Regions from separate parts of the Micromonospora violae genome, predicted to be linked through region 3. Evidence: riboswitches for the same ligand, from Rfam matches in the RefSeq annotation. Region 3 holds a riboswitch; each other region holds the start of a gene.
The links. A riboswitch is a leader RNA that binds a small molecule or an ion and turns the genes downstream of it on or off. The one in region 3 is predicted to bind cobalamin.

Region 1 (8,136 bases), 1.3 Mb from region 3:
ACCCGAGTGAGGAGACAGCGTCCATGCCGAACAGCGATCCCGAGCCGCGGCGCGGCGACCAGGGCGGCGCGCCCTTCGCGGGCCGTAACGTCGAGCTTGAACGGCAGAACCCGGACCTCCTGGTTCCGCCGACCACCGACAGCAGGCTGGTACCCAACCTCAAGTTCTCCTTCTCGCAGGCGCACACCCGGGTGGAGAAGGGCGGCTGGACCCGCGAGGTCACCAGCCGCGACCTCCCGATCGCCAGTCAGTTGTCCGGCGTCCAGTTCGGTCTCGAACCGGGCGCGTACCGGGAGATCCACTGGCACCAGCAGTCGGAGTGGGCGTACATGCTCAGCGGCAGTTGCCGGATCAGCGCCGTCGACCACGAGGGACGCAACTTCATCGAGGACGTGAAGGCGGGCGATCTGTGGTTCTTTCCGCAGGGCGTGCCGCACAACATCCAGGCGTTGGAGGACGGCGCGCAGTTCCTGCTGGTCTTCGACGACGGCGCGTTCTCGGAGAACAACACGTTCCTGCTCAGCGACTTCTTCGCGCACACCCCGAGGCATGTCCTGGCAAAGAACTTCGGCTGGACCCTGGAACAGATGGAGAACCTGCCCGAACGGGAGAAGTACATCTTCCAGGGCGACGTCCCACCGCCGCTGCACCAGGACCGGGTGGTCAGCCCGACCGGCGACATCCCCCGAAGCTTCAAGCACCGGATGCTCGCGCAGACCCCGCAGCGCTTCCGGGGCGGAACGGTCCGGATCACCGACTCGACCAACTTTGCGGCCTCGGTGACCACCTCCGCAGCCTTGGTGGAGGTCGAGCCGGGCGGGATGCGCGAACTGCACTGGCATCCCACCACCGACGAGTGGCAGTACTACATCTCCGGCACCGGGCGGATGGGAGTCTTCGCGGCGCAGGCCGCCGCCCGGACGTTCGACTTCCAGGCCGGCGACGTGGGTTACGTCCCCTTCGCGTACGGCCACTACATCGAGAACACCGGCGACGTGCCGTTGGTGTTCCTGGAGATGTTCCGCCATCCCCGGTTCGAGGACATCTCGGTGATGCAGTGGATGGCCAACACGCCCCACGAGATCATCGCCGACACGATCAACGTGCCGAAGTCGATCGTCGACAGCCTGCCGAACACCAAGCAGGTCGTGCTCTGAGCGAGGGCGGGTTCTTCCGGTGCGCGTCCGGCCGTCCGTCACGGGACGGACGGCCGGACCGATGGCTCAGTTCCGCCCGGGTGCGGGAGAGGTGGGAGTCGCGGCAGGCCGTGGGCGTCGAGCCACCGCCCCCACCACGACGTCGATGACGAGAAAGCCGAGCAGGGTGAGCCCGAACAGCGGCAGCGCCCAGCCGATCACCACGGTCACCGGTACGCCGATCAACAGCGCCCAGACCGGCAGGCCGCGTACGCCGCCGGGGGCTGGCGGGGTGCCGGCGATCGCCCGGCGGTCGGCGCGGGTGGGTCGGCGTTGCCACCACATCCGGTAGCCCCAGAGGATGACGCAGAGCAGGCCGAGGGCGAGCGCGGCGAGCAGGATTTGGTTGACCAGGCCGAAGAGAATCCCCATGTGGGCCTGGATGCCGAGGCCGCTCAGTTGAGCCAGTAGGGGCCAGTCGGCGAAGTCGCTGCGGGCGGTGACCGTGCCGGAGGCCGGGTCGACAGCGATGCGGTCCTTCTTGACCGGCCAGGTGTTGTCGACCTGCGTGACGGTCCAGGCGGAGCCTGGACCCGGCGCGGGGGTGATCTCGACCGGACCGGAGAGGCCCGCGCCGCGAGCCACCGCCAGGACCCGGTCGAAGGCCGCCATCTCGACGACCCCGCCGGCCCCAGCGGCACCGTGCTCGTGACCCCCGCCGGTCTCGGCTGGGGTGGTGGGGTCGACGGTGAGGCTGGTGGAGATCTCCGGAGTGCGGGCACTCAGCGCGTCCAAACCGGTGGCGAAGTTCGCACCGGCATAGCGGGACCAGGTCAGACCGGTTACCGACAGGAAGAGGAGCCCGACGGTGAGCCAGATACCGGTGGTGGCGTGCCACCCCCTGGTACGGCGCACACCCTTACCTGTGGACAGGTCCGGCACGAGCAGATGCCGGGCGGCGGATCGGGCGGCGCCGCGTCGCCGCCACCAGAGGACGACCCCGCCAAGCGCCATCACCCACAGCCAGCTCGCGGCGAGTTCGGAGTAGTGCTCGCCCACCGTGCCCAGGTGCAGGTGACGGTGCAGGTCGTCCAGCCAGGTGGTGATCGGAGTGGACCCGAACCAGGTGGTGAGCTGCCCCTGGGACTCGCCGGTGTACGGATTGATGTAGACGGTGTGCTGGTTCTCGCCAAGCTCGGGCAGGGAGAACACCACCTTGGTGGTCTGGTCGCCGTCGCCGGGCTGCACGGTGGTGATGCTGCCGTCGGGGTGTGCGTTGCGCGCGGCCCCGATCTGCTCGGCCAGCGGCAGCTGACGCTCACCCACCTGGGCGACGGTCAGCTGGTCGCCGTAGAGGACGGCGTCGAGCTGTGGGGTGGTGGTGTAGGCCAGGCCGGTCAGCGCGGCGACCACCAGGAACGGGGCGACGAGAATGCCGGCGTAGAAGTGCAGCCGTAGCAACAACGCACCGAACGGTGACGTGCGCCGGCCCGGTCGGGTCGGCATCGCGGTGGTCGTGGCGCGCTCCGGCGTCGGCGTGCCGGACAACTCGGTGAGAGACATGGTGATCCGATCGGAAGAGTCGGGAAGCGCGAAGGTGCTTCCCGTACTGGTCTGGTCGCCCGGTGAGGTGTCGCTTCGGCCCTGACTGGTAGTCGGGGGAGAGACGCCTGCGGTTCCCAGGGTTGGGGGAGTGGGAACCGGGCGTCACGACCGGTCGGGTCGGGCCGCCCGTCGCCAGCGCAGCCCAGCCGTCGCCAGGACGAGGAGGGCCAGCGCGGCACCGGCGATGAGTACGCCGACGCTCGGACCACGGTCAGCCTGCACTGCGGGCGCTGACGCGCCGACGGCGGCAACCGGCGCGGCGCTGGACGTGGGATCGGCCACCGTGAACGGATACGACCCCTGAACCGGGTGCCCGTCGACGGAGACGACCCGGTACGCGACCGTGTAGGTCCCGTTCGGTAGCGCCTCGGTCACCTGCACCGTGCTCGTCGCGCCGGTGACCACCGGTTCGCCGGTTGGAAGCTTCCGCTTGGCGGCGTCGGTGAGCACGATCGTGCTGAAGGTCGGGTCGAGCCGCTGCCTGAATTCGAGCGTGACCTCGGTCGGTGCGCTCGGCAGGGTCGCGCCCTGGGCGGGCGTGGCGGTCCGGAGCGAGTTGTGCGCCCAGGCCGGGTTGGCCGGAACGAGCACCGCCACGAGGACGGCGAGCACCGCCGCGCCGAGCCGCACGGCGATGGGGAGCGACGGCGGCACGGTCATCCGAGCACCTGCTCGCCGATCCAACCGCCAGGTGGACAGCCGGGCGGGATGGCGAAGACAGCGGACCCGATCGGTGTGGTCCACTCGTTGAGCAGGTCGCGGTCGGCCAGCCGGCGCTGGATGGGCAGGAACTGTCGGGCGATGTCGGCCTGGTACGAGGTGAAGATCAGGCCGCTGTCGGCGCTGCCGTCGGCTGTCGGCACGCCGTCGTAGTTGTAGGGCCGGCGCAGGATCTTCAGCCGGTCGTCGGTGACGTGGGCGCGGGTCAGATGCGAGAAGTCGGGGATGACGGTGAGGCCGTCGGCGTCGGTGGCGGCGAAGTCGGGTTCGTCGTGTTCGGTGGTGCCGGTGAGCGGGGCGCCGGTGTCGAGCCGGCGCCCGACGGCGAGCTCGCGATCAGCGCGGCCGAGCAGGTCCCAGGTCTCCATGTTCATGCTGATGCGCCGGACCACCAGCGTGGTGCTGTCGCGCAGCCACGCTGGGCCGTCCGGCACCCAGAGCGCGGTGTCCATGGGCGAGCCGGGTCGGGGGTTGGCGGTGCCGTCGAGCTGACCGAACAGGTTGCGTTGGGTGTGGCCGCCCGGCTCGACGCCGGGGCTGCGCCGGAAGCCCTGTTGGACCCACCGAACGGTGGCGAACGGTCGGCTGTCCTTGATCAGCACGCGCTGGGCGTGGGCGACGGTGATCGCGTCGTCGGCGCAGATCTGCAGCAGCAGGTCACCGCCGGACCAGGCCGGTTGAAGCCGGTCGATGCGGAACGCCGGCAGGTCGGTCACCGATGCCGGCCGGCGGTCGTCGACGCCGGCCGCCCGGTAGAGGCCGGGCCCGAAGCCGAAGGTGACGGTCAACCGTGCGGGCAGCAGCCCGAGCTCGGCCTCGGTGTCGGCCAGGGCCGGCTGCCCCTGGGTGAGCCGGGCGGCGTCGTCGGTGAGCAGCCGCAGCATCCGCCCCAGCGCGGCCCGGTCGACGCCGGCCCGCAGGGTCAGCGCCACGAAGGACGCGTGCGCCTGCGGCTCGGTGGCCACGCCGGCCTGCCGTACGCCGTGGAACGGCTCGACCAGGTTGCCGACGCTCGCCACCGGCGTGGTGCCGGCAGCCGGCTGCGGTTGGCCGCTGCCGGTGCGGGTCGTGGCGATGGCGGCACCGCCGGCGAGGGCTCCGCCGGCGGCCAGGGCCCCGCCGGTGAGCAGGCCCCGCCTGCTCACCGGCCGGACAGGTGGTGTCCGCGTCACGATGCCGGGCTCATGCTCGTCTCCGGCGTGGCGCTCATGTCGGGCATGGGCTGGCCGTGCCCGGGGGCGTAGCTCTCCTGTGCGCCGGTGAACGGCTTGGCCACGGCCCGGAACTGCTGGGTCCTGCCGTCGGCGAAGGTCAAGGTGAAGGTCAACTCGTCGCCGGCCTGGACGGGCTTGGTGAGGTTCATCAGCATGAGGTGGTCGCCACCGGGCGCCAAGGCGTGCGTGCTCCTGGCCTTGATCACGATGCCACCCTGCTTGGCCTGCATGACCATCGTGCCGTCCTTCATGGTCATCTCGTGCAGCTCCATCGGCGACAGCGAGGTCGTGGCACCGGTCACCGTGACATCGCTGTCGCCGTCGTTGACCAGGGTCCCGAAAGCCGCCGTCATCCCCTTGTCGGCGGCCTTCACCCACGGGTCACGAATGCTGAGCACCCCAGCGTCCGGGTTGGCCGAGGCCGACGCGGACGGGCCCGCCTGCGCGGTCGACGGAGAGTCGGACGAGCCGCAACCGGCTGCGCCCACCGTCAGGATCGCGGCGGCGAGGATCGCGGCCGAGCTGCGGCGTGAAACGTTTGGGCTGGTGGTGCGCATTGTTCTTCCTCCGATGGTTGCTGCTGGGAGGTTGGTCGGACCCGCCACGGGGAAAGTTCCGGGCGGTCATGAGGCGGAACCCTGCACGGACGCGGGGCAGCCCACCAGGGAAGCCGCCCGGTCGGCGATTCGGTCGGATAGCGTCACAGTGACACCACGATCACGGAGAGTGCGGACGGTTATGCGTGCTGCGGTGCTGCGGGAGTTCGACGCTCCGCTGACGATCGAGGAGATCGACGACCCCGCCCCGGGGCCCGGCCAGGTGCTGGTGCGGGTCGTCGCCAGCGGGGTCAACCCACTCGACACGAAGATCCAGGCCGGAAAGGCCGCGCACGCACGTGTCCAACTGCCCGCGGTGCTCGGCCTGGACCTTGCCGGGGTCGTCGCGGCGGTCGGCGCTGAGGTGACCGGCTTCCAGCCGGGAGACGAGGTGTACGGGCTGTGCGGCGGCGTCGGCGACCTACCGGGCTCGCTGGCCGAGTACGCCGCCGTGGACGCCCGGTTGCTGGCCCACAAGCCGGGAAGCCTCTCGATGCGGGAGGCCGCCGCCCTGCCGCTGGCGGCGGTCACCTCCTGGGAAGGGCTGGTCGACCGGGCCGGGGTCCACGCCGGGCAGAAGGTGCTGGTGCACGGCGGTGCCGGCGGTGTCGGTCACGTGGGCGTGCAGCTTGCCCGGGCGCGCGGCGCCGAGGTGTACGCCACGGGCGGGCCGGCGAGCCTGCGGGTGATCGAGAGCCTGGGCGCCGTGCCGATCGACTACACCGCGAGCACGGTCGAGGAGTACGTCGAGAGGTACACCGGCGGTGCGGGGTTCGACATCGTCATGGACACCGTCGGCGGCGCGACGCTCGACGCGTCGTTCGCGGCGGTACGCACCTACCACGGGCACGTCGTCAGCGCGCTGGGCTGGGGCTCCCACTCGCTCGCCCCACTGTCGTTCCGGGGCGCGACCTACTCCGGCGTGTTCACCCTGCTGCCGATGCTCACCGGGCGCGGCCGCGAACACCACGGTGTCATCCTGCGCGAGATCGCGACGATGGCCGACGCCGGTGCGCTGCGCCCCCGACTGGACGCGCGCCGGTTCACGCTCGACACGGTCATGGACGCCCACCGCCTGGTCGCCGACGGTGCCGCCGAGGGCAAGGTCGTCGTGGACGTCGCCGACTGAGCAGCGGATTCCTCATGTCAGGGTCGTGAGGGACCGCCCCGCAGACCGGCTATGCTCGCCGACGGCGCTGGTTCGCCCGGTCATGAGCTGGCCGGGCGTCGTAAGAGGGAACCCGGTGGGAATCCGGGGCTGCCCCGCAGCGGTGAGTGGGAACGACCGCCGTCATCAGCACTGGGCCAGTGGCCTGGGAAGCGACGGCCAGTAGGGGACCGGCGCAGCCGGTCGGGCCCGCGAGTCCGAAGACCTGCCCGCGCTGCGTACACGACCGTGTGCGCTGCCGTCGGCCTCGCGGGTGGGCTGAGCGGGTGACCTGCCGCGCGTCGTGCGCCGGTGTGTCCTCGTCAGCGTGTGCCCGTGATCCGGCGGTGTGGTTTCCCGAGGGACGGACTACCGCTGTGCACGACACGACCACGACCGCCGGCCGAGCGCCATCGGCGTCGCACCTGACCCTGTCGCAGATCATGGACCAGCACCACACCAACCTGATGGGTACGGTCCACGGCGGCCGGATCCTCAACCTCATCGACTCGGTGGCCGGGGTGGTCGCCGCCCGGCACTCCGACGGGCCGGCGGTGACCGCCGCGATCGACGAGACGGCGTTCCTGCGTGCGGTGCGGGTCGGCGACGTCGTGCACGTCGACGCCCGGATCACCTGGGCCGGTCGTAGCTCCATGGAGGTGGCCGTCAAGGTGACCGCCGACCGGTGGGACCGGGCGGTGCCGCCCACCGACGTGGCCACCGCGCACCTGGTCATGGTCGCCATCGACGACGACGGCCAGCCGCGCCCGGTGCCACCGCTGCTACCCGAGACCGACGGGGACCGGCGGCGGTACCGCGAGGCGGAGATCCGCCGGGAGCACCGGTTGGCGCTGCGGCGGGCGCTGCTCGAGGGCGCCGAGGAGGGCTGAAACGTGCTTGGACGAGGGCGTCGAACGCGCGTTGTCGCACGCCACGGTGGGGCGGCGGCGTGCCGCCACCCCACCGTGCGCTCAGGTGAGCGTGCTGCGGATCTCGGCGGCGCCGCTGACGAGGCGGGTCAGGGCCTGCTCGACCTCCGGGTAGCCGCGGGTCTTGAGGCCGCAGTCGGGGTTGACCCAGAGTCGGTCGGCGGGCACCGCCGCGACGGCGCGGCGTAGCGCGTCGGTGATCTCCGTCTGTTCCGGCACGCGGGGGGAGTGGATGTCGTACACGCCAGGGCCGACACCCCGTTCGTAGCCGGTGGTGCGCAGATCGTCGAGAATCTCCATCTTCGACCGGGACGCTTCGATGCTGGTGACGTCGGCGTCGAGGGCGTCGATCGCGGGCAGGACCTCGCCGAACTCGGAGTAGCACAGATGGGTGTGGATCTGGGTGGAGTCGGCGACCCCGCTGGTGGCGAGCCGGAACGCGCCGACCGCCCAGTCCAGGTAGGCGCGTTGCTCGGCCCGACGCAGCGGCAGAGTCTCCCGTAGGGCGGGTTCGTCGACCTGGATGATGCGGATGCCGGCGGCTTCCAGGTCGCGGGCCTCGTCGCGCAGTGCGAGGGCGACCTGGTTGGCGGTGTCGGCGAGGGGTTGGTCGGTGCGGACGAACGACCAGGCCAGGATCGTCACCGGCCCGGTGAGCATGCCCTTCACCGGTCGGTTCGTCAGTGACTGCGCATAGGTGGACCAGGCGACGGTCATCGGCCCGGTCCGGGTGACGTCGCCGTAGATGATGGGTGGGCGGACGCACCGGGAGCCGTACGACTGCACCCA
Region 2 (5,543 bases), 1.2 Mb from region 3:
GACCCCCTGCCGGTGCAGTACCTGCGCTGGATCGGCAACCTGCTCCAGGGCGACCTGGGCTGGTCGACGAGCCGGCACGAACCGGTCGCCTCGGTGCTCGCCGCCCGGGCCGGCTGGACGTTGCTGCTGATCGGGGTCACCCTCGCCCTGGTCCTGGTCGCGAGCCTGCTGCTGGGCGCGCTGGCCGCGTACCGCAGGGGTGGGTTCTTCGATCGCGCGTTGCGGACGGCCGCCTACGCGGTCGAGTCGATGCCGGTCTTCTGGCTGGGCCTGGCCGCGATCGCCGTGTTCGCGCTGGCCCTGGGCTGGTTCCCGGCGGGCGGGCTCACCGACGTCACCGCGACCAGCACCTCCTGGGCCGACGTGGCGCACCACCTGATCCTGCCGGTCGGCGTGCTGGCCGTGTCCCAGGCACCGTGGTTCGTGCTGTTCGTCAGGGACGCGGTCGCGGAGAGCATGCGCGACGACCACGTGGTCGCGGCGCGGGCCCGCGGGTTGCCCGGGCGGACGGTGCTGTTCGGGCACGCGCTGCGGACCGCGCTGCTGCCGTTCCTCACCCTGATCGGCACCCACCTGCCTGAGCTGGTCGGCGGGGCGGTGCTGGTCGAGACGGTCTTCTCGCTGCCGGGCCTGGGCGCCGTCACGGTCGCCGCCGCGCTGGGCAGCGACTTCCCGCTGCTGGCGGCGATCACGCTGGTCACCACCGCGGTGGTGCTGGCCGCGAACCTCGTGACCGACCTCGCCTATGCCGCCGCCGACCCGAGGGTACGACTCGATGGCTGACCTCGCTGCCCGACCGCCGCTGCTCCACGTGGCCCGATCCCGGCTGCGGCTGCGACCTGGCCAGACCGGCGTCGTCATCGCCGGTCTGATCCTGCTGGTGGCCGTCGCCGGTTCGCTGCTCGCTCCGCTCCTCTGGCCGCTCGACCAGAGCGCGGTCGCGCTGGACCAGACCCGGTTGGCACCGTCCTGGGCCCACCTCGCCGGCACCGACGACCTGGGCCGGGACGTGGCGCACCGGGCCGTCTACGGGCTGCGGGTCTCGTTGCTCGTCGGCGCGGTCGCCGCGCTCGTGGCCACGGTTCTCGGGGGCGTGGTCGGCGGAATCGCCGGCACGCTCGGCGGCCGGGTCGACCGGATCCTGATGCGGATCGTGGACACCATCGCCGCGATGCCGCACCTGCTGCTGGGCGTCTTCATCGTCGCCATGCTGCGGCCCAGCCTCGGTGCCGTGATCGCCTCCGTCGGGCTCACCCACTGGCTCTCCACCGCCCGCATCGTCCGATCCGAGTTGTTGAGCCTGCGGACCCGACCGTTCATCGATGCCGCGATCAGCGGTGGGGCCGGCCGACTCCGGGTCCTCACCCGGCACCTGCTGCCGCACGTCCTGCCCCGGCTGGCGTTGGCCACCACCCTGATGATTCCGCACGCGGTGTGGCACGAGACCGCCCTGTCGTTCCTCGGCCTGGGCCTACCGCCGCACCTCGCCTCACTGGGCAACATGATCAATGACGGTCAGGGGTCGCTGCTGACCGGCGCCTGGTGGGCCAGCCTGGCACCGGGCGCGGTCATCGTCGTCGTCACCCTCGCCATCGCGGTCCTCGCCGCCCGCTGGCGCGACCGCCTCGATCCCCGGGTCCGAGCGGAGCTGCACCTGTGACCACCACCGAGTCCGTTCCCGCCCCGGCGTCGCCCCGCGCCGCCGCGGGTCAGCCGCTGCTCACCGTGGACGGCCTCGGCGTCGAGTTCCGACTCCGCGACACCACAGTGCGTGCCGTCGGCGACCTCAGCCTCACCGTCCGGGCCGGCGAACTGTTGGCCATCGTCGGCGAGTCCGGCTGCGGCAAGTCCGTCCTGGCCCACGCCCTGCTCGGCCTGCTGCCGGCCAACGCCACGACCACCGGCCACGCCGTCCTGCACGAGCCGGACAGCGAACCGGTCGACCTGATCACCTGCGGTCAACGCCACCTGGCCCGCAGGGTGCGTGGGCGCCGGGTCGGGCTGGTGCCGCAGAGCCCGGCCACCGCCCTGAACCCGGTGCGCACCGGACGCCGACTGCTCAGCGAGACGCTGCGGGCGCACGGCCGCGACCGCGCGGACACCGAGCAACTCGCGGTCGATGTCGGGCTCGACCCGGCGGATCTGGACCGCTACCCCCACGAACTCTCCGGTGGCATGGCACAACGTCTGGTCACCGCGCTCGCGCTGGCACCCGACCCGTCACTGCTCATCGCCGACGAGCCGACCACCGGCCTGGACCGACCCCTCGTCGACCACACCCTCGACCTGCTGAGACGTCGCTGCGACAACGGCTCGGCGGTCGTGCTCATCACGCACGACCTGGCTGCCGCGCAACGGGTCGCCGAGACCGTCGCCGTGATGTACGCCAGCCGCATCGTGGAACACCGCGACACCGACCAGCTCTTCGCCGCACCGGCCCACCCGTACGCCTCGGCGCTGCTCGACGCCCTGCCGGACCGGGCCTTCCGGGCGGTGCCGGGCGACCCGCCGATGCTCACCGCGCTGCCTCCGGGGTGCGCGTTCGCGCCCCGCTGCCCGCGCCGCACCGACACCTGCGCCGACCGACCTGAGCCGACACCGGTCGCCGGCGGCGGCACGGTGGCCTGCCACCACCCGATCCCCACGGGAGCCACCCCGTGACCAGCCCGCAGCACCTGCTCGCCGACGAAGTGACCGTCGGGTACGGCCACCAGGTCGTCCTCGACGGAGTCACAGTGCGGATCGGCCGCGGAGAGACGGTCGGACTGCGCGGGCCCTCCGGCTGCGGAAAGTCGACGCTGGTTCGGGTCCTGGCCCTGCTGCAGCGCCCCGATCAGGGTCGGGTCAGCATCGACGGCACCCCGGTCGACGGCACCCGGTACGCCGTACCGGTCGCCCTGCGGACCCGCGTCGCCGCTCTCTTCCAGAGCCCACGTGCCGCCGCCGACCCCCGACTGAGCCTCGCCGACCTGATCGCCGAACCGCTACGCGCCACCCGGACGCCCGAACCGACGGTCCGCGAACGGGTGGCCGAACTCGCCGACCTCGTCAGCCTCACCGCCGACCTGCGCAGCCGACGGCCACACGCCGTCTCCGACGGGCAACTACAACGCGCCTGCCTCGCCCGGGCCCTGGCTCACCGTCCCGACTACCTGCTCTGCGACGAGGCCACCGCGATGCTGGACGCCTCCACTCAGGCGCACGTCGCCGCCGTCATCCGCGACTACCAACGGACCCAGCAGGCCGGGGTCCTGGTCATCAGCCACGACCAGTCCCTGCTGGATCGCTGGAGCGACCGAATCGTCGACCTGGGCAATACGGCAGCCACACTGACCTGACGTGCCCGCTGACACACCGGTGCCGCCACGTCCCTCCAACCGGGCGAGCCGACGGCGGGCGTCGCTGATGTGTCCGCCGGGTTCCGCTCGAGGCGGAACCCGGCGGACAGTCATGCTGGCGGGGACTGCGCGGTCTCGGCCAGGAGCAGGGACAGCTCCCGGACCAGGTCATCCATCGACTGGCCGCTCTGCGCCTTGACCAGGCCGAGTGCGAGATCGGCCAGAAGGTAGAAGCCGAGAGTACGGGCCTGCTCAGAGCTGAACGCCGACATCAGCGCTTCAGCGCCGACGAGGTCACCACGGTGTTTGGCCGCGATGACCCCGGCCGCGCGTTGGACAATCTCGGCCGCTTCGGGGGTGTATCCGCTCACGCCGGAATCAGATCTTCGGGGTAGCGGCGCGGGCGGCGTCGAAACGCGAGATGACGTCGGACCAGTTGACCAGATTCCACAGCCGGTCCACGTAGTCCGGGCGGACGTTGCGGTACTGCAGGTAGTAGGCGTGCTCCCAGGCGTCGAACACCAGGATCGGAGTGGAGCCCTGCCCGACGTTGCCGTGGTGGTCGTAGACCTGCTCCACGATCAGCCGCTGGCTCAGCGGCTCCCAGGCCAGGACACCCCAGCCGGAACCCTGCACACCCTTGGTCGCCGCCGACAGTTGCCCGGCGAAGCCGTCGAAGGAGCCGAAGTGCTCGTCGATCGCGGCCGCCAACTCACCGTCGGGGCGGTCACCGCGGTCGGGCAGATTGTACACGGCCATGGGGTATGTCCTCTCAATACTGCCTCAGTATGGCTGTTGCCATCATTTTGCAACAAGGCTCGGGATGTCGTCAGAGGACCTGCCAACCCCCGCTGACTGATGCCGGTCGGTTGCCGCAAGCGGGGATCGACCAGAAGGATCTACGATGGTCGGCAGTGCTGGTTCGCCGCACCGTCAAGGCGCGGCGTCGTAAGAGGGAACCCGGTGGGAAACCGGGACTGCCCCGCAGCGGTGAGTGGGAACGACCACCGTCAAACGCACTGGACGCGTGAGCGTCTGGGAAGCGACGGCCAGTAGGAGATCGGTTCACGCCGGTCACGCCCGCGAGTCCGAAGACCTGCCCGCACCGCGTACGCGTCCGCGTACGCCGCCACCGGCCTCTCGGGAGGGCCTGGGCGAGGCCCGGTCGTCGGCCGGCGCCCTGCCGTTTCCTTCCCCTGTGGTCGGTGGTCGACCTCGAGGGAAGGACACCTGTTCCGTGACCACACCGTTCGGTCTGAGCACCGTGCTCGGCTATCCCCGCATCGGTCCGCACCGCGAACTCAAGCACGCCGTCGAGTCCTACTGGGCGGGCCGGATCGACGCGACCACCCTCCAGGACACCGCGGCCAGCCTCCGTGCCGAGGTGTGGCGCACACTGCGTGACGCCGGCCTGGACGCGGTTCCGTCGAACACGTTCTCGTTCTACGACCAGGTGCTCGACACCACCGTCCTGGTCGACGCGGTCCCGGACCGCTTCCGCCGCCTCGGTCTCGGAGACCTGGACACCTACTTCGCCATGGCACGCGGCACGGAGCGCGAGCCGGCACTGGAGCTGACGAAGTGGTTCGACACCAACTACCACTACCTGGTGCCGGAGATCAGCCCAGGCACAGCGTTCACCGCACGCCCGGACAAGGCGGTGCGGGAGTACGGCGAGGCGAAGGCGCTCGGCGTCACCACCAGGCCGGTGCTGGTCGGTCCGGCGACCTACCTCCTGCTGTCCAAGGCCACCGAGGACGCGCCGGAAGGGTTCCGGCCCTTCGACCGGCTCGACGACCTCATCGCTGTCTACGAGGACATCCTCGGTGCCCTGGCCGATGACGGCGTCGAATGGGTTCAGCTCGACGAACCCGCGTACGCCGCCGACCGCACCTCGGACGAGATCGCCGCGCTGCGCGCCGCGTACCGTCGGCTCGGCCTCCTGAAGCACCGGCCACGGTTGTTCGTCGCGACGTACTTCGGTGACCTCGGCGACGCGTTGCCGGCACTGCTGGGCACGCCGGTCGAGGCAGTCGGCATCGACCTCGTCGCCGGGCCGGGTAACCTGAACCGGCTCGCCGCCGCCGGCCCGCTGCACGGCAGGACGATCGTCGCCGGGCTGGTCGACGGACGCAACATCTGGCGCACCGACCTGCGCGCCGCCGCCGCAGCCGGCGCCGCGCTGACCGGCCTGGCCGACCACGT
Region 3 (8,136 bases):
GATGTGACCACGGTCATGGCCCAGTACCGTGGAGCGGTCATGGACAGGTACGCGAGCCCGGTCCGCCGGGAGCTGCTACGGCTGCGCGAGCAGACCGAGGCGCAGGCCACTGCACTGGAGAACGACCTGCGCGGCCTCTTCGAGGCGTCCCGGTCGTCCAACGCCGACGACGAACACGACCCCGAGGGCAGCACCATCGCCTTCGAACGCGCACAGCTCACCGCCGTCCTCGACGCCACCCGCCGACGCCTGGCCGAGCTGGACGTCGCGCTGCGACGGGTGGACGACGGCAGCTACGGCGTGTGCGAAGGGTGCCATCGCCCCATCCCCGCCGAGCGTCTCGTCGCCCGCCCGTCAGCGCGTACGTGTGTGGCCTGCGCCAGCCGACGCTAGCGGGAGCCGCCGCACCGTCGCCCGTAGGACTCCGTCAGGTGATGGCCGGCGCTTTCAGTCGTGCGGCGTCGAACGCCGCCCAGGTCGGCCATCAGCACTGTCCTTTCCCGCGGGCCCGAGGCTCGACGCCGGTCAACCGACCGCGCCGCTATCGCCGCCCAGCGTAGATCGCGCGGCCGTCGAGCTCCTCCTCGATACGAATGAGCTGGTTGTACTTGGCCGTGCGGTCCGAGCGCGACAGCGAGCCGGTCTTGATCTGCCCGCATCCGACGGCCACCGCCAGGTCAGCGATGGTGGTGTCCTCGGTCTCCCCGGACCGGTGCGACATCACCACCCGGTACCCCGCCTTGTGGGCGGCGTCCACCGTCGCCAGGGTCTCGGTGAGCGTGCCGATCTGGTTGACCTTGACCAGGATCGCGTTGGCGTAGCCGCCGTCGATCCCGTCGCGCAGCCGGTCGACGTCGGTGCAGAAGACGTCGTCGCCGACCAGCTGCACGCGCTCCCCCGCCGCCGCCGTCAGCCGCTTCCAGCCGGCGATGTCGTCCTCGGCCATCGGGTCCTCGATCGAGCTGATCGGGTACCGGGAGACCAGGTCCAGCAGGTAGTCGATGTGCTCGTCAACGGTGCGTTGGCGTCCCTCGCCGACGTAGTCGTAGACGCCCGAGCGGAAGAACTCCGAACTGGCCGGGTCGAGGCAGATCTGCACGTCCACCCCGGGCTCGTAGCCGGTGTCCTCGATGGCGCGCAGCACGAACCGCAGCGCCTCGTCGGCGTCGGTGACGTTCGGCGCGAAGCCCCCCTCGTCGCCGACGGCGGTGTGGTGACCGGCCGCGGCCAGGGACCCCTTGAGGGTGTGGAAGACCTCCGCGCCCATCCGGACCGCCTCGGCGAAGGTCTGCGCGCCGACCGGCGCGATCATGAACTCCTGGAAGTCGAGCGGATTGTCGGCGTGCGCGCCGCCGTTGATGATGTTGATCATCGGCACCGGCAGCAGACGAGCGCCGACGCCACCGACGTAGCGGTAGAGCGGCTGCCGGTGGGCCGACGCCGCCGCCTTCGCCGCCGCCAGGGACACCGCCAGGATCGCGTTGGCACCCAGCCGACCCTTGTCCTTGGAACCGTCGAGGTCGATCATCGTCTCGTCGATCAGGGCCTGGTCCTCCGCGTCGAGCCCGAGCACCGCGTCGGCGATCTCGCCGTTGACCGCGGCGACGGCCTTGCTGACCCCCTTGCCGTGAAAACGCGTCCGGTCCCCGTCGCGCAGCTCGACCGCCTCGTTCGCCCCCGTCGACGCGCCGGACGGCACGGCCGCCCGGCCGGTCGACCCGTCGGCGAGGACCACGTCGGCCTCCACGGTCGGGTTGCCCCTGCTGTCGAGGATCTGCCGACCCCGCACCCGGCTGATTGCCGTCATCACACACTCCCTGTTCAAGCTGCCTTTTCGCCGCCAGACTGGCAGGAAACGACGGCCTCCGCACCGCGACGATGGACACGTTGACCCGTACCCCGGGGTGCGGGTTTAGGGTCGCGGGATGCGGGTGGGTGAGTTGGCACGACGGACCGGAACGACGGTCCGGGCACTGCGGTACTACGAGTCGGCCGGGCTGGTCGTGCCCCGACGGTTACGCAACGGCTACCGGGAGTACGACCCGATCGCGGTGCGGCTGGTGGCCCAGATCCGCGAGCTGATGGCGCTCGGCCTCACCGTCGAGGAGACCCGCCCGTTCGTCGAGTCGATCGCCGGTGGCGCCGACGACACCGACGTGTGCGCGGCGGCGGTGGCCACGTACCGCAGCACCATCGGCAGCCTCCAGGAACGGATCGGCAAGTTGACCGCCCAGCGGGACGCGCTGGACGCGCGCCTCGACGCCGCCGCGACCCGGGTCGTACCCGGCAATCACCCGCAATCGGACGCCGACCCCACCACGTTGGTCGGCGTCCGACTGCCACCCCTGTCCTTCTACGGCACCGACGGCCGTCCGGTCGATCTCAGCGCGCTCGGCGCCGGGCGCACCGTCATCTTCGTGTACCCACTGACCGGGCGGCCCGGCGTCGACCTGCCCAACGGCCTGTTGGAGATCCACGGTGCGCGCGGCAGCACGGAACAGGCCGCCTGGTTCCGCGACCACCACGCGGAACTGCGCGCGGCCGGTGCCGCCCGGGTGTACGGCCTGTCCGCACAGTCGACCGGCTACCAGCGGGAACTCGCGCACCGGCTGCGGCTGCCCTACCCGCTGATCCCCGACCCGAGGCTGACCCTGGCCGACGCGCTGCGTCTGCCGACCCGCACCGCGGGTGACATGACGCTCTACGAGCGGTTGACCCTGATCGTCGCCGACGGCGCAGTCGAACACGTCTTCCACCCGATCCCGGACCCGGCGTCGCACCCCCTAGAGGTGATGCGGTGGCTCACCAAACGACGCCAGGCCCCCGGATCGGCCGCCGCCTAGAAATCGTCGTCGAAGGCGACGGTGCCACTCACCCCGACCTGGTACGCCGACACCCGCCGCTCGAAGAAGTTGGACAGCTCCTGCACGTCCTGCAACTCCATGAAACCGAACGGGTTGCTCGACCCGTAGAGCGGCGCGATGCCGAGCTGGGCGAGGCGGCGGTCGGCGACGTGTTGGAGGTACTCCCGCATGTCGGCCAGGGTCAGACCGGGCACGCCCTGGCCCAGCAGGTCCTCGGCGAACTGCACCTCACACTCGACGGCCTCGGTGAGCATCTGGCGGACCTGGTCGGCGAGGTCGTCGTCGAACAGGTCCGGCTCCTCGGCGCGGACGGTGTCGACGACGTCGAACGCGAACGCCATGTGCATGGACTCGTCGCGGAACACCCAGTTGGTGCCGGAGGCGAGGCCGTGCAGCAGGCCACGGGAGCGCAGGAAGTAGACGTAGGCGAACGCGCCGTAGAAGAACAACCCCTCGATGCAGGCGGCGAAGCAGATCAGGTTGAGCAGGAACGCTCGCCGGTCCTCGCGCGTCCGCAGCTCCCGCAGGTCGCCCAGAGAGTCGATCCAGCGGAAGCAGAATTCGGCCTTGCGACGGATCGAGGGGATGTTCTCGATGGCGGCGAAGGCCTCGAAGCGTTCGGTCTCGTCCGGCACGTACGTGTCGAGCAGGTTGAGATAGAACTGGACGTGCACGGCCTCCTCGAACAGCTGCCGGGACAGGTAAAGGCGGCCCTCGGGGCTGTTGACGTGCTGGTACAGGTTGAGCACCAGATTGTTGGCGACGATCGTGTCGCCGGTGGCGAAGAACGCCACCAGGCGGCTGACCAGGTGCCGTTCGGCCGGCGACAGTTTGTCCAGGTCGGCGAGGTCGGCGTGCAGGTCGACCTCCTCGACGGTCCAGGTGTTGCGGATCGCGTCCCGGAACCGGTCGAAGAAGTGCGGGTAACGCATCGGGCGGAGGGTGAGGTCCATCCCGGGGTCGAGCAGCATGTGCGTGGTCCTCAGGTCGGTGGTGGTGTCGGCGGGGGTCACTGGCAGGCCTCGCACGACTCGGGGTTCTCCAACGAGCAGGCCAGCGCCTCGGCGTCGACGGCGACGGTGAGAGCGGCCGGCGCGACGGCGCTGACGGTGGCCTGCTGGATCCGGGTGGCGGGGCGTGAGCGCAGGTAGTAGGTGGTCTTCAGGCCGGCCTTCCAGGCGTACAGGTACATCGAGGAGAGCTTGCCGATGGTCGGTGCGGCCAGGAACAGGTTCAGCGACTGGGACTGGTCGATGAACGGGGCGCGGGCGGCGGCCAGGTCGATCAGCGCCCGCTGCGGCAGCTCCCACGCGGTGCGGAACAACTCCCGTACGTCGGCCGGCAACTCCGCGATGTCCTGCACCGATCCCTCCGCCCGCTTGATCGCCGAACGGATCCGGTCGGTCCACAGACCGCGGGCCTTCAGCTCGCGTACCAGAGCGGTGTTGACCTGGAGGAACTCCCCCGACAGGGTCTCGCGCTTGAACAGGTTGGACACCTGCGGCTCGATGCACTCGTAGCACCCGGCGATCGAGGCGATGGTCGCGGTGGGCGCGACCGCGACCAGCAGCGAGTTGCGCAGCCCGTACGCCTCGACCCGCTCCCGCAGCGCGTCCCACCGCGCGGTCTGCGTACCCTCGACGCCCCACAGGTCGGGCTGGAGCTGGCCCCGCGCGGCCCGGGTCTGCGGGTACGCCGGGTGCGCACCGAACTCCCGCGCCAGGTCGGTGGAGGTCTCCAACGCGGTCAGGTACAGCTCCTCGCTGATCCGGGTGGACAGCTCCCGCGCGGCCGGCGAGTCGAACGGCAGTCGCAGCGCGAAGAAGACGTCCTGCAGGCCCATCAGCCCGAGCCCGACCGGCCGCCAGCGGGGGTTGCTCGCCGCCGCCTGCGCGGTCGGGTAGTAGTTGATGTCGATGACCCGGTCGAGGAAGGTCACCGCGGTGCGTACCGTGGCGCGCAGCCGCTCCCAGTCGATGCCGTCGGCGGTGAGGTGGGCGGCCAGGTTCACCGAGCCGAGGTTGCACACGGCGGTCTCGGCGTCGCTGGACACCTCGACGATCTCGGTGCAGAGGTTGGACAGGTGCACCACGTTGCCCTGCTCGGCGGTCTGGTTGCAGAGCCGGTTCGCGGCGTCCTTGAAGGTCATCCACCCGTTGCCGGTCTGGGCGAGGGTGCGCATCATCTTCCCGTACAGCTCCCGCGCCGGGACCTGCCGCACGTAGCGACCCTGCGCCTCGGCCTCCCGGTACGCGGCGTCGAACCGCTCCCCCCACAGGTCGGGCAGCTCGGGCACCTCGTGCGGGTCGAACAGCGACCACGGCTCGTCGGCCTCGACCCGGCGCATGAACTCGTCCGGGATCCAGTTGGCCAGGTTCAGGTTGTGGGTACGCCGGGCGTCCTCGCCGGTGTTGTCCCGCAGTTGCAGGAACTCCTCGATGTCCGGGTGCCACGGCTCCAGGTAGACGCAGGCCGCGCCCTTGCGCCGGCCGCCCTGGTTGACCGCGGCGACGCTCGCGTCCAGCGTGCGCAGCCACGGCACGATCCCGTTGGACTGCCCGTTCGTGCCCCGGATCAGCGCGCCCCGGGAGCGGACCCGCGAGTACGCGATGCCAATACCGCCGGCGAACTTGGACAGGTTGGCGACCTGGGCGTACCGCGCATAGATCGAGTCCAACTCGTCGAGCGGGGAGTCGACCAGGTAGCAGGAGGACATCTGGGTGTGCCTGGTCCCGGAGTTGAACAAGGTCGGTGAGCTGGGCAGGTAGGCCAGGCTGGACATCAACCGGTAGAAGTCGACGGCCTCGTCGGCCGTCCGGGACAGGCCGCAGGCCACCCGCAGCAGCCAGAACTGCGGGGTCTCCAGCACCAGCCGGCTGGTGGGGTGGCGCAGCAGGTAACGGTCGTACACCGTGCGCAGGCCGAAGTACTCGAACCTGCGGTCCCCGTCCGGGTCGACGGCGGCATCGAGCGTCCTGGCGTGCGCGGCGACGAACACGGCGGTGTCGTCGCCGATCAGGCCCTCGGTGTGGCCGACCCGGATCGCCGCGCTGAACGAGGTGATGCCCTGCCGACGCACCTCCTTGTCGACGTAGCCGGCCAGCAGCCGGGCGGCGAGGCGGGAGTACTGCGGCTCCTCACCGATCATCTCGGCCGCGGTCTGGATGGACAGCCGGTCCAGTTCGGCGGTGGTCGCGCCGTCGTACAGGCCGCTGATGGTGCGGGTGGCCACCCGCATCGGGTCGACGTCGGTCAGGTCGTCGGCCCACCGCTCGACCGCCCGGACGATCTTGTTGACGTCCACGGGTTCGGTGCCGCCGTCGCGCTTGCGGACCTGCATCGGCGTCCGCCGTACGGCCGCGTCGCCGCTGGCCGGGACTATCTCGGTGACTGTCACCACTCGCTCCTCGGAGTTCGAGACCTGGTGGCCCGGACGCGAGGAGACAGACACCGACGGACGCCACGCCAGCCCGGCGTGGGTCAGGTGGCGTCAGCCGTCCCACGCGGCCTCGGACCGCCGCCCACCCGGGTGCGGGTACGCGGCGCGCTGGCAGGTCTTCGGACTCGCGGGCACGACCGGGATCGCCGGTCTCCTACTGGCCGTCGCTTCCCAGGCCGATGGATGGCCCAGTGCTGATGACGGCGGTTGTTCCCACTCACCGCTGCGGGACAGTCCCGGAATTCCACCGGGTTCCCTGTTGCCTCGACCGCGCCGGATGAGCGGCCGAACCAGCTGCGCTCGACACCATATATAGGGACGCAGCCGTTGTCACACCCCACATGTCGGTGCCGGGCGTGTCGGCGGCCGGCCGGTGACCACCGTCACCACCAGGGCCCGCCGACGCCGGGCACGGCGGGGCGGCCCCCGAAGATGTCGACAATCGACGAAGATCTGGGGCGTCGAGGCGGCCGCGACCGCAGGTGGAGTGTGGATGTCGTCGGACCCCCCGACCGGGTCCGGAAGACCCGGAAACATCGTATGTCTGGCACCTGACCGGCGATCGACGACGTTGACGGTCGGAGGAAACCCTCCGTATACTCCCAATGATCATCAGATCTTTTGCCGAGCTGGGCGAGGGGCGCATGCCGCAGATCACTGCCGTCACCGTCGAAGATGTCCGCTTCCCCACCTCCCTGACCGCTGACGGGTCAGACGCCATGAACAAGGACGGTGACTACTCGGCGGCCTACGTCGTCCTGCACACCGACGGCGTCGACGGCACGGGTGCGCCGCTCGCGGGGCACGGCCTGACCTTCACCATCGGTCGCGGCAACGACATCGTCGCGGCAGCGGCAGTCCACCAGGCACAGCAACTCGTGGGCCTCGACGTGGCGACGATGGCCGCGGACATGGGCGCCGTCTACCGCCTGCTCACCTCCGACTCGCAGCTGCGGTGGCTCGGTCCGGAGAAGGGTGTCGTCCACCTGTCCCTCGCCGCCGTGTTGAACGCGTCATGGGACCTGGTCGCCCGGCTCGCCGACAAGCCGCTGTGGCGGCTGCTCGTCGACATGTCCCCCGAACAACTCGTCGACATCGCCGACCTGCGCTACCTTTCCGACGCGCTGACCCGGGACGAGGCGCTGTCCATCCTGCGGGCCAAGGAGGGCACGAAGGCCGCCCGCCTCGCCGAGCTCGACCGGACCGGCTACCCCGCCTACACCACCTCGGCGGGCTGGCTCGGCTACGACGACGACAAGCTGCGCCGGCTGTGCCAGGAGGCGGTCGACAGCGGCTACGGCTACGTCAAGCTCAAGGTCGGCGCCAACCTCGACGACGACATCCGCCGGTGCGCGATCGCGCGGGAGATCCTCGGGCCGGACCGCAACCTGATGATCGACGCCAACCAGGTGTGGGACGTCGGCCAGGCCATCGAGTGGGTCACCGCCCTCGCCCGGTTCACACCACTGTGGATCGAGGAGCCGACCAGCCCCGACGACATCCTGGGCCACGCCGCCGTCCGCCGCGCCGTCGCGCCGATCGGCGTCGCCACCGGCGAGCACTGCCACAACCGGGTGATGTTCAAGCAGCTGTTCCAGGCTCAGGCCATCGACTTCTGCCAGCTGGACACCGGCCGGCTGGCCAGCATCAACGAGATCGTCGCCGTGCTGCTGCTCGCCGCGAAGTTTGACATCCCGGTGTGCCCGCACGCCGGCGGCGTCGGGCTGTGCGAGATGGTCCAACACGTGTCGGTGCTCGACTACGTCGCGATCTCCGGGGATCTCACCAACCGGGTCACCGAGTTCGTCGACCACCTGCACGAGCACTTCACCG
Region 4 (8,136 bases), 1.2 Mb from region 3:
CCGGCGGCGGCGCACCCGTTCGGTGATCCGCAGACCGTGTCCATCACGCCCGACGAGCAGCGGCCCGACGTCGTGCGGGTGCGGTGGCGGGTCGGCGGCCCCGACGACCTGACACTGCTCGGCGTCTCGCTCGGCCTGCTGCCGGCCGACCGCATCCTGCTCGACGGTGCGGTCGACTACCGGACGACCGACCCCGCCGTGATCGCGTCCTCCGAGCAGTTCCCCGCGTACCTGCTCAAGCAGATCACCGTGACCGACGGGGCGCGGCCCTGCCTCGGCGCTGTCGCACCGCTCAAGGCCCTGGCGAGGACCGGCGCGACTGTCGACTACACCTGCCCGGGGTCGGTCGACACGGTCACGGTCGCGGTGCGGATGCTCACCGACCTCAACCCCGCCTACCGGGCGATGGCGACCGGCCCCGGCGGGCAACGCGCGGTGTACGGCTCCGGCGAGGACTCCCACGACTGGACCCTCACCGGTGGTACGCCGGCCGTCGGTACCACGACCCGCGGCCGTAGTGCCGCCGTCCAACTCGCCGCCGTCGCCGCTGGTGCGCTGCTGGTCACGATCGGGGCGCTGCTCGTCCTGCGGCGGCTGCGACGACGGCGGGCGGTGACATGACCGCGACCGCAGTCCTCTCCGCGTCCCTGTCGGACCAGATGCAGGACCTCATCAACTCGCCGGGCGTACCCCCACTCGCGTTCGTGCTCGCCTTCGCCGCCGGTGCGGGCCACGCGGTGGCCCCCGGGCACGGCAAGAGCCTGGCCGCCGCCTACCTCGCCGGCTCGCGCGGCCGGATCCGGGACGCCGCCTGGCTGGGTGGATCGGTGGCCGTCATGCACACGCTGTCGGTCCTGGTGATCGGCGTGGCGTGGACGTTCCTGTCCCTCTCCGAGGTGATCCGGATGCAGGAACTCACGAGTTGGCTGCAACTCGGTGCCGGTCTGATCGTCCTGGCCACCGGTCTGTGGATGGTGCGCCGGCACCTGCACGCCGCCGGCCACGGCCACGGCCACAGCCACAGCCACGGTCACGGCCACAGTCATGACCACACCCACAGTCATGGGCACGGCAAACGCCCCGGACTGTTCCTGCTCGGCATCTCCGGCGGGCTGACCCCGTCCCCGGCCGCGTTCCTGGTACTGGCGACCGGGTTGTTCATCGGTCGCGCCGGCTTCGCCCTGCTGCTGGTCCTGACGTTCGGCCTGGGCATGGCCGTGGTGCTCTTCGGCGTCGGGGTCCTCGCGGTCGCCGGTAGCTCACTGGTCACCCGGGGCGCACAGTCCCGCCCCATTCTCGGTCTGGCCACCCGGGTGGCGCCCGTCCTTGCCGCCAGCGGCATCACGCTGTTCGGCGCGGGTCTCGTCACCGTCGCCGCGATCCACCTCGTCACCCTCGCCTGAGCAACCGGCGAGAGCGTGGTCAGCGGCGGCTCGGCCGCCACTGACCACGCCACTGCCCGACGGTCAGACGCCGTAGCGAAGGTAGATGGTGTCGCCGACGGTCACTGTCGTGCCGCGGGTCGCGGTGGTCAGGGTGCTGCCGTCGCGGGACACCTTCCAGGTGGAGGAGCCGCTATTGGCTAGGCCATTGATCGAGGTGATGGTGCCGGTGCCGCTGGTCGGGTTGAGGGCGGTGACGCAGCCGCTGGGGGCGGACGCGCCGACGGCGGCGTCCAGCACGGCGCCGAGGGTGGTGGTGGCGGCGGTCGGCGTCAGCGTGACCGCGCACGGCGTGATGCTGCCGCTGCCGTTGTCGATGATCACGGCGAGCCGGGAGGCGGTGCCGGCGGTGAACCCACTCGCCGCGACCCAGGTGGGCGCGCCGGCGGTGACCGGGGTCGGGGGAGCGGCGGTGTAGCCCGCGCCGGCCAGGGCCCGCACCGCGTCGATCGAGGCGTACGTCGATGGGGTGGTGTTGGTGGTGAGGTACTTGAACCCACCGCCGCTCAGCTGCTGCGCGCGGAGGAAGTCGATCGGCGTCTTTCCGGCCGTGGTGGTGAAGTCGGTGCCCTGGCTCGGGATGCCGCAGGCGTTCAGCCCGGAGACGGCCCACGCGTTCGAGTCGGTGTTCACACCGAACATCGAGGTGAACGCGCCCGACGCGTTGACGAGCTTGCCCTTGAGGAAGTTCTTCGCCTGGACGACGTCGGTGTCGGTGTTGGGCACTCCGGCGGCACAAAGGGCGGCCATGGCTGCGCCGGTCATGTCGATGTCGCTGGCGGCGGCGAGTTGGGTGGGGTTGCCCTCGGCCTGGCTGAAGGTCCAGCCGCCATCGTTGTGCTGGTTGTTGCGGATCCGGGTAACCGACAGGTTGAGCAGCGCCTGCGGCACGCGGGCGGCACCGGTCTGGGTCTTCGCGCCGGCCAGGGCCAGGGTGGCGAAGATGGTGCCGTTAAAGTTCGCCGGCGGTCCGTAGTAGCCGGCCGATCCGGTCTGCCAGTACGCGATGGTGTCGGCGATCAGGTTACGGGCGGAGGAGACCCGGGCAGGGTCGATGCCGGCGGCGTAGGCGTTCAGAACGCCACGCTCGTAGTCGGTGACGACGGGCGCGGTGCTCGGCCAGGACGCGGCGGAGAGTTGGTTGCGGTAGACGGTGCGGGCGTTCTTGGTCGTGTCGCCGGAGGGGTAGACGTCCACCGCCGCGACGCCGGCGGGGGCGAACGCGCTGAACGCCCACTCGTTCGACAGTCCGCCGCTGGCGTAGCTGCCGTCGGCGGCCTGCAGGGTACGCAGGTAGGCGACGCCGTTGGTCTTGGCGGTGGCGATCTGCGCGGCGGTCGAGGTTGCGGCGGCCGGTGCGGCGCCGCCCGCGACCGCCACGACCGTGGCGATCAGCGCGGCGGCGGGAACGGCCGCGAGGCGTCTGCGGCGACGACCGGAGGAAAGACGCGAGGACATCAGGGCTCCTTGGGGGTACGGGGCACGGCTGCCTCGACCCGGAGCCCGGCGCGCGCCGGCGGGAGCGGGGCGGGCCGGCCGCAGGACGCGTGGGACGGATACCGCAGGTGCTGCGTCACCACGTGGGTAGTCGGGCTCGGGACGGGCGGACCGTCCTCACCGTTGCGCGTCAGCCCCGGATTCCCACCGGGTTCCCCCACGCGATGACGCGGTCACCGTATGGGAGGAGAGCCCTACCGCGCGCTGTTAGGTACATGACACGGTCTTGCGTTGACGCGGTGGTCGCGGTTGTGGTCCGATGGCCGCGATCCAGCAGTCAGGGGAAGCCGGTCAAAGTCCGGCGCTGGCCCGCAGCCGTAGGTCCCGTTACCGGGACGAGTCGGATTACCTGGCTGGATAGTGCACCGCAGCGCCGTCGAGGTACACGGCGCGGAGCCAGGTTTCCGGGGGTTGTCCTCGGGGTCCGCGTCCGCGCCTGCGCCGCTAGCCCCCGAGAGAGTCGCCATGTCCCCACTGGTCAGTCGAACGTCGCGTGTGCCCACGGGATGGATGGCGGCCGTCGCCGCTGCGGTGATGCTGGGCGCGTTGACGCTCGTGGTGCCGACTCGTGCGGCGATCGCCGACCCGCTGGAGTCCTGCACCCCGACCCACGGCGCGATCGTCGCGGTCGACTTCGGCGCGTGGGGTGGGCCGCTGTTGCGCGGCTGCGACGCCACCCCGACCACCGGCCTGGACCTGCTGCACGAGGCGGGCTTCACCACCACGGGTACCGCCCACGACGGCCCCGGGTTCATCTGCCGGATCGGGTCGCCCGCCTTCGACACCGGTGCCGAGCACCCGACGCCGGCCGACGAGGCGTGCCAGTTGACCCCGCCGGCGTCGGCCTACTGGTCCTACTGGATCGCCCCGGCCGGGCAGGACCACTGGACCTACAGTCCACTCGGCGCGATGGCCCAGCGGCCCGGCCCGGGTGAGGTCGAGGCGTGGGTCTTCGGCGGCACCGACATCGGCGGCACCACCGGGGCGCCGAGCTTCACCCCCGCGTCGGTACGCGCGAGCGGCCCGACGCCGACCGCCACCCCGACGCCGACGGCGACCCCGACCTCGACGCCCGTGCCGACGCGACCGACGGAAGCGCAGGTCAAGGCGGTGGCGAGCTACCTGGTGGGGCAGCTCGTCGACGGCGACCACGTGGACAACGGTTTCGTCGACTACTACCGGACCATCGCTGTCGCCACCGCCCTGGCCGGGACCGGTGGGCAGGACCAGACCATCACCAAGATCGTCGATCACCTGCGGGCGCACGTCGATGCCGTCATCTTCCCGAACGGTGCCACCGCCGCACCCCACATCGCCAACGTCGCCAACCTCGCGCTCCTGCTGACCATCACCGGCGGCGATCCGCGCGCGTTCGGTGACCGGGATCTGATCGCCACGCTCATCGACCGCGTGTGTACCGCGATCGACGTCGACGCCGGCTGCGCCACCGCCGGCGACTTCGCCGGATCGAGTGATCCCCTGACCCACGCGACCGCTCTGCTCGCGCTCAAGCGGGCCGGCGTCACCCCGCCGGCCGCGACCGTCACCCGACTGACCGAGCAGCAGTGCGCGACCGGTGCCTTCGCCGGTGTGTGGCGCAGCCCCACCGACGCCTGTGACCCGGACCTCGCGGCCACGACGCTGGCGGTCCTGGCGATGCACACGCTCGGCGGGCACGACGCGGCGTTGAGTTCGGCCAAGGCGTTCCTGGCCGCGGCGCAGGAGCCGGACGGTGGGTACCAGCCATGGACCGGAGCGGGCTTCAGCGAGACCTATCCCACCGGGCACGCCGCGCAGGCGCTCGCCGTACTCGGTCTCGCCGACCGGGCCGCCGCCGCCACCGGCCTGCTGGTCAGCCGGATCGTCACCGGCGGTGGGCTCAGCCCCGACCCGAGCAACCCGGACGCGGACCTGGCCGCCACCGCCGCTGCGGCGCTCGCCCTGGCCGGTAAGAATCTCGCCACCCTGGGTGCGCCGCCGCCGGTCGGGCCGCGACCCGATCTGGTCAAGGGGGTGGCCTACCTCGTCGCGCCGGGCAACCTGATCGACGGCAGGTACTACGAGTCGTTCCCGGGCTTCCCCGACTTCGGGTTGAGTATCGATGGTGCCTACGCCCTGGCCGCCACCGGCGGGGACGACACCAAGCTGCGGGCGATCGTCGAGTTCCTGCGTGGCGGCGGCGCGGTTGGCGACAACGGCTTCACCGTCGACATGTGGTTGGGCGTCGGCACCGACTACGCCGTCGGCGGCGCGATCGGGAAGATGGCGTTGCTGGCCCAGGTCACCGGCTACGACCCACGGTCGTTCGGTGGACACGACCTGATCGCCGCGTTGGGTGACGTGACCTGCACCAGGGGCGACGCGCCGACCGGCTGCGCCGGGGCCGGCAACTATCGGTACGCCACGTCGGTGTTCGGGCAGTCGCTCGGCATCATGGCGCAGCTGCGCGCCGGCCAGGGCGAGGCCGCCACCAGGCCGGTCGAGTTCCTCAAGGGACTCCAGCGCACCGACGGATCGTTCCCCAGCCTCATCCCGGCGGCAGACGCCGACAAGGACGTCGACAGCACCGCGATGGCCGCGATGGCCCTCGCGCCGTTGACCGACGACCCGGCCGCGGTCAGCGCCGTCGACAAGGCGCTGACCTGGATCGCCTCGACCCAGAAGGCGCACGGCGGGTTCCCCGGCGCAGCCGGCGACTCCACCAACTCCACGGCGCTCGCGATCCAGGGCCTCACCCTGCGCGGCACCACGTACGCGGCTCAGCTCGACAAGGCCCTGTCCTTCCTCGCTGGCAAGCAGAATGACGATGGCGGGTTCAGGGTCGCGGTCGAGGGCGAGCCGGAATCGAACGTGCGCGCGTCCACGCAGGTCGTCGGCGGTGCCACCGGCATCTCGTTCGCCACCCTGACCCGCGACGTGCACGAACTGCCCGGCACGGACCCGACCGGCTCACCGACGCCAACGCCGACCGCGACACCCACCGCGACTGCGACACCGACCGCGAGTCAGTCGCCGCTCCCGTCGACGAGCCTGACCCCGCCATCGCCGAGCAACGTGGGGCAGCCGTCGGGCAACCTGCCCCGCACCGGCGCGTCCATCGCGACAGTCATCCTGCTGGCGCTGGTGCTTGTCGTCGCCGGCGTCCTGCTGCGGATCTCCGCCCGTCGGCGCTCGGTGGCCGGCGATGGCGGTGCCTCGTGACGGCCCGCAGGTGGCTCCCGTCGGTGGTGGCCCTGTCGATCGTCGCGGTGGTGGCGGGGACACCCGCGCCCGCGTTGGCCGACCCGCTGCCGATCGGCCAGTGCACCACGTCGTCCGGGGTGATCCTCGCGGTCGACTTCAGCAAGTGGGGCGGACCACTCCTGCGGTCCTGCGGCACCACCCCGACCACCGGTTACCAACTGCTCAACCAGGGTGGCTGGCGCACCACCGGGACGCAGCACGATGGGCCCGCGTTCATCTGCCGGATCGGCTACGCGGGTCACCAGGGCGGTACGCAGTACCCCACCCCGGCCACCGAGAGATGTGGTCTCACCCCGCCGGCCAGCGCGTACTGGTCGTACTGGCACGCCGACCCGGGGCAGAACACCTGGGTCTACAGCCAACTCGGCGCGATGAGCTACAAGCCCAAGCCCGGCAGCGTCGACCTGTGGATCTTCGGGGCGACCGACATCGGCGGCACCGAGGGGCGGCCCCGGTTCAGTCCGGACAGCGTCCGAGCCCGCAACGGCAAACCGACAGGCACCGCCACCACGGCTCCGCCCCCCGCCGCGCCCACCCCGGCTCAGCCGGGCAGCGGAAATCCACCGGGCGCTGGCAACCTTCCGGGGGCTGGCAACCCGCCGCCCGTCGATCCCGGCGTCGGCAACCCTCCGCCCGGCCTCCCGCCGGCGGGAGCACCGACGCTGGGCCCGATCAGTGGTACGCCGACGCCCTCGGTCGGCGAGACCACGCCGGCAGCGGGAGGGCCGCCCCTGCCGCCGAGCGCCACCGCCGACGGACCACGCGTGCTCGACGCCGAACCGACCGCGACGGCAGCTCGTCAGGACACCGGTTCGGCGCGGCCGGCACTGATCACGGTCGGACTGCTGGCCCTGCTCGCGCTCGCTGGCGGTGTCGTCGGCTGGCGCCGCCGCCGCGCCTGACCCGATGCGCCCTATCGGTAGCGGCCTCGTGCACCGGCTCGCGGTAGCCCGGCTGCCGCGCCCCCTGCACCCGGTGGCCTGGTGGCTGTGGGCGCTCGCGCTCGCCACCGCCGCGAGCCGCACCAGCAATCCGCTCCTCCTGCTGCTCATCTTCGCGGTGCTCGGGTTCGTCGTCAGCGCCCGTCGCACGGACGCGCCCTGGGCACGGGCGTTCCGCTACTACCTCTACCTCGCCCTGATCATCATCGTGATCCGGGTGGTGTTCCGGACGGTTTTCGCCTCTGGCATCACCCCCGACGACCACATCCTCTTCCGGCTCCCGCACCTGCCCACCCCCGACTGGTACGCCGGCATCCAGATCGGCGGACCGGTCTCCCTGGAGGCGACCCTGTCCGCCGCTGTCGACGGGCTCCGGCTGGCCTGCCTGCTGTGCTGCATCGGCGCGGCCAACAGCCTCGCCAACCCCAAGAGGGCCCTGCGGGTCCTCCCGGGCGCGCTGTACGAGTTGGGTGTCGCCGTCACCGTCTCGCTGAGCGTCGCACCGCAACTCGTGGAGAGCGTCCAACGAGTCGCCCGGGCCCGCCGACTGCGCGCCGGGCGAGCCAGGGGCCTCGGTGCCGTGCGAGCCATTGTGATGCCGGTCCTGCACGACGCGCTGGACCGGTCGCTGCGGTTGGCCGCCGCCATGGATTCCCGCGGCTACGGCCGGGTCGGCACCGCTACACCAGGCTCGCGAAGGCTCACCGGTGTCCTCATGCTCACCGGCATGGCCGGCCTCTGCGTCGGCGTGTACGGCCTGCTCGACCCGCGGGTGCCGCGCCCGGTCGGGCTCGGTGCCCTCGGCGGTGGTGTGCTGCTCTGCGTCGCCGGACTGGCGCTCGGCGGGCGTCGGGTCTCCCGCAGCCGCTACCGACCCGACCCGTGGCAGTGGCCGGAATGGACCGTCGCCGGCTGCGGCGTCATCACTGCGATCGTGCTCGGTGCCGGTACCGGCTACGACCCCGCCGCGCTCAACCCGAGCCTCTATCCGCTGCACTGGCCCGACCTGCCCG

Region 1: another riboswitch for cobalamin. It lies ahead of EV382_RS11935 (acyl-CoA thioesterase); the one in region 3 lies ahead of EV382_RS06105 (ribonucleoside-diphosphate reductase subunit alpha).
Region 2: another riboswitch for cobalamin. It lies ahead of metE (5-methyltetrahydropteroyltriglutamate--homocysteine S-methyltransferase); the one in region 3 lies ahead of EV382_RS06105 (ribonucleoside-diphosphate reductase subunit alpha).
Region 4: another riboswitch for cobalamin. It lies ahead of EV382_RS33790 (prenyltransferase/squalene oxidase repeat-containing protein); the one in region 3 lies ahead of EV382_RS06105 (ribonucleoside-diphosphate reductase subunit alpha).

The regions. Positions count from the first base shown of each region.
Region 1 covers NZ_SHKK01000001.1:2,649,568-2,657,703, reverse strand. The annotation lists gene EV382_RS11970 (hypothetical protein) at 1-10, shown strand, start outside; gene EV382_RS11965 (cupin domain-containing protein) at 24-1,157, shown strand; gene EV382_RS11960 (PepSY-associated TM helix domain-containing protein) at 1,224-2,699, opposite strand; gene EV382_RS11955 (copper resistance CopC family protein) at 2,844-3,401, opposite strand; gene EV382_RS11950 (Dyp-type peroxidase) at 3,398-4,606, opposite strand; gene EV382_RS11945 (copper chaperone PCu(A)C) at 4,630-5,232, opposite strand; gene EV382_RS11940 (zinc-dependent alcohol dehydrogenase family protein) at 5,402-6,400, shown strand; cobalamin riboswitch at 6,452-6,666, shown strand; gene EV382_RS11935 (acyl-CoA thioesterase) at 6,796-7,308, shown strand; gene metE (5-methyltetrahydropteroyltriglutamate--homocysteine S-methyltransferase) at 7,390-8,136, opposite strand, start outside.
Region 2 covers NZ_SHKK01000001.1:2,643,475-2,649,017, forward strand. The annotation lists gene EV382_RS11900 (ABC transporter permease) at 1-783, shown strand, start outside; gene EV382_RS11905 (ABC transporter permease) at 776-1,660, shown strand; gene EV382_RS11910 (ABC transporter ATP-binding protein) at 1,657-2,661, shown strand; gene EV382_RS11915 (ABC transporter ATP-binding protein) at 2,658-3,338, shown strand; gene EV382_RS11920 (superoxide dismutase) at 3,449-3,709, opposite strand; gene EV382_RS11925 (superoxide dismutase) at 3,717-4,097, opposite strand; cobalamin riboswitch at 4,240-4,456, shown strand; gene metE (5-methyltetrahydropteroyltriglutamate--homocysteine S-methyltransferase) at 4,576-5,543, shown strand, end outside.
Region 3 covers NZ_SHKK01000001.1:1,396,691-1,404,826, reverse strand. The annotation lists gene EV382_RS06125 (TraR/DksA family transcriptional regulator) at 40-393, shown strand; gene eno (phosphopyruvate hydratase) at 542-1,807, opposite strand; gene EV382_RS06115 (MerR family transcriptional regulator) at 1,926-2,843, shown strand; gene EV382_RS06110 (ribonucleotide-diphosphate reductase subunit beta) at 2,840-3,835, opposite strand; gene EV382_RS06105 (ribonucleoside-diphosphate reductase subunit alpha) at 3,874-6,204, opposite strand; cobalamin riboswitch at 6,397-6,613, opposite strand; gene EV382_RS06100 (enolase C-terminal domain-like protein) at 6,909-8,136, shown strand, end outside.
Region 4 covers NZ_SHKK01000001.1:2,633,133-2,641,268, reverse strand. The annotation lists gene EV382_RS11890 (hypothetical protein) at 1-621, shown strand, start outside; gene EV382_RS11885 (HoxN/HupN/NixA family nickel/cobalt transporter) at 618-1,403, shown strand; gene EV382_RS33790 (prenyltransferase/squalene oxidase repeat-containing protein) at 1,467-2,900, opposite strand; cobalamin riboswitch at 3,005-3,127, opposite strand; cobalamin riboswitch at 3,195-3,310, shown strand; gene EV382_RS11875 (prenyltransferase/squalene oxidase repeat-containing protein) at 3,450-6,140, shown strand; gene EV382_RS11870 (LPXTG cell wall anchor domain-containing protein) at 6,137-7,084, shown strand; gene EV382_RS11865 (CbiQ family ECF transporter T component) at 7,089-8,136, shown strand, end outside.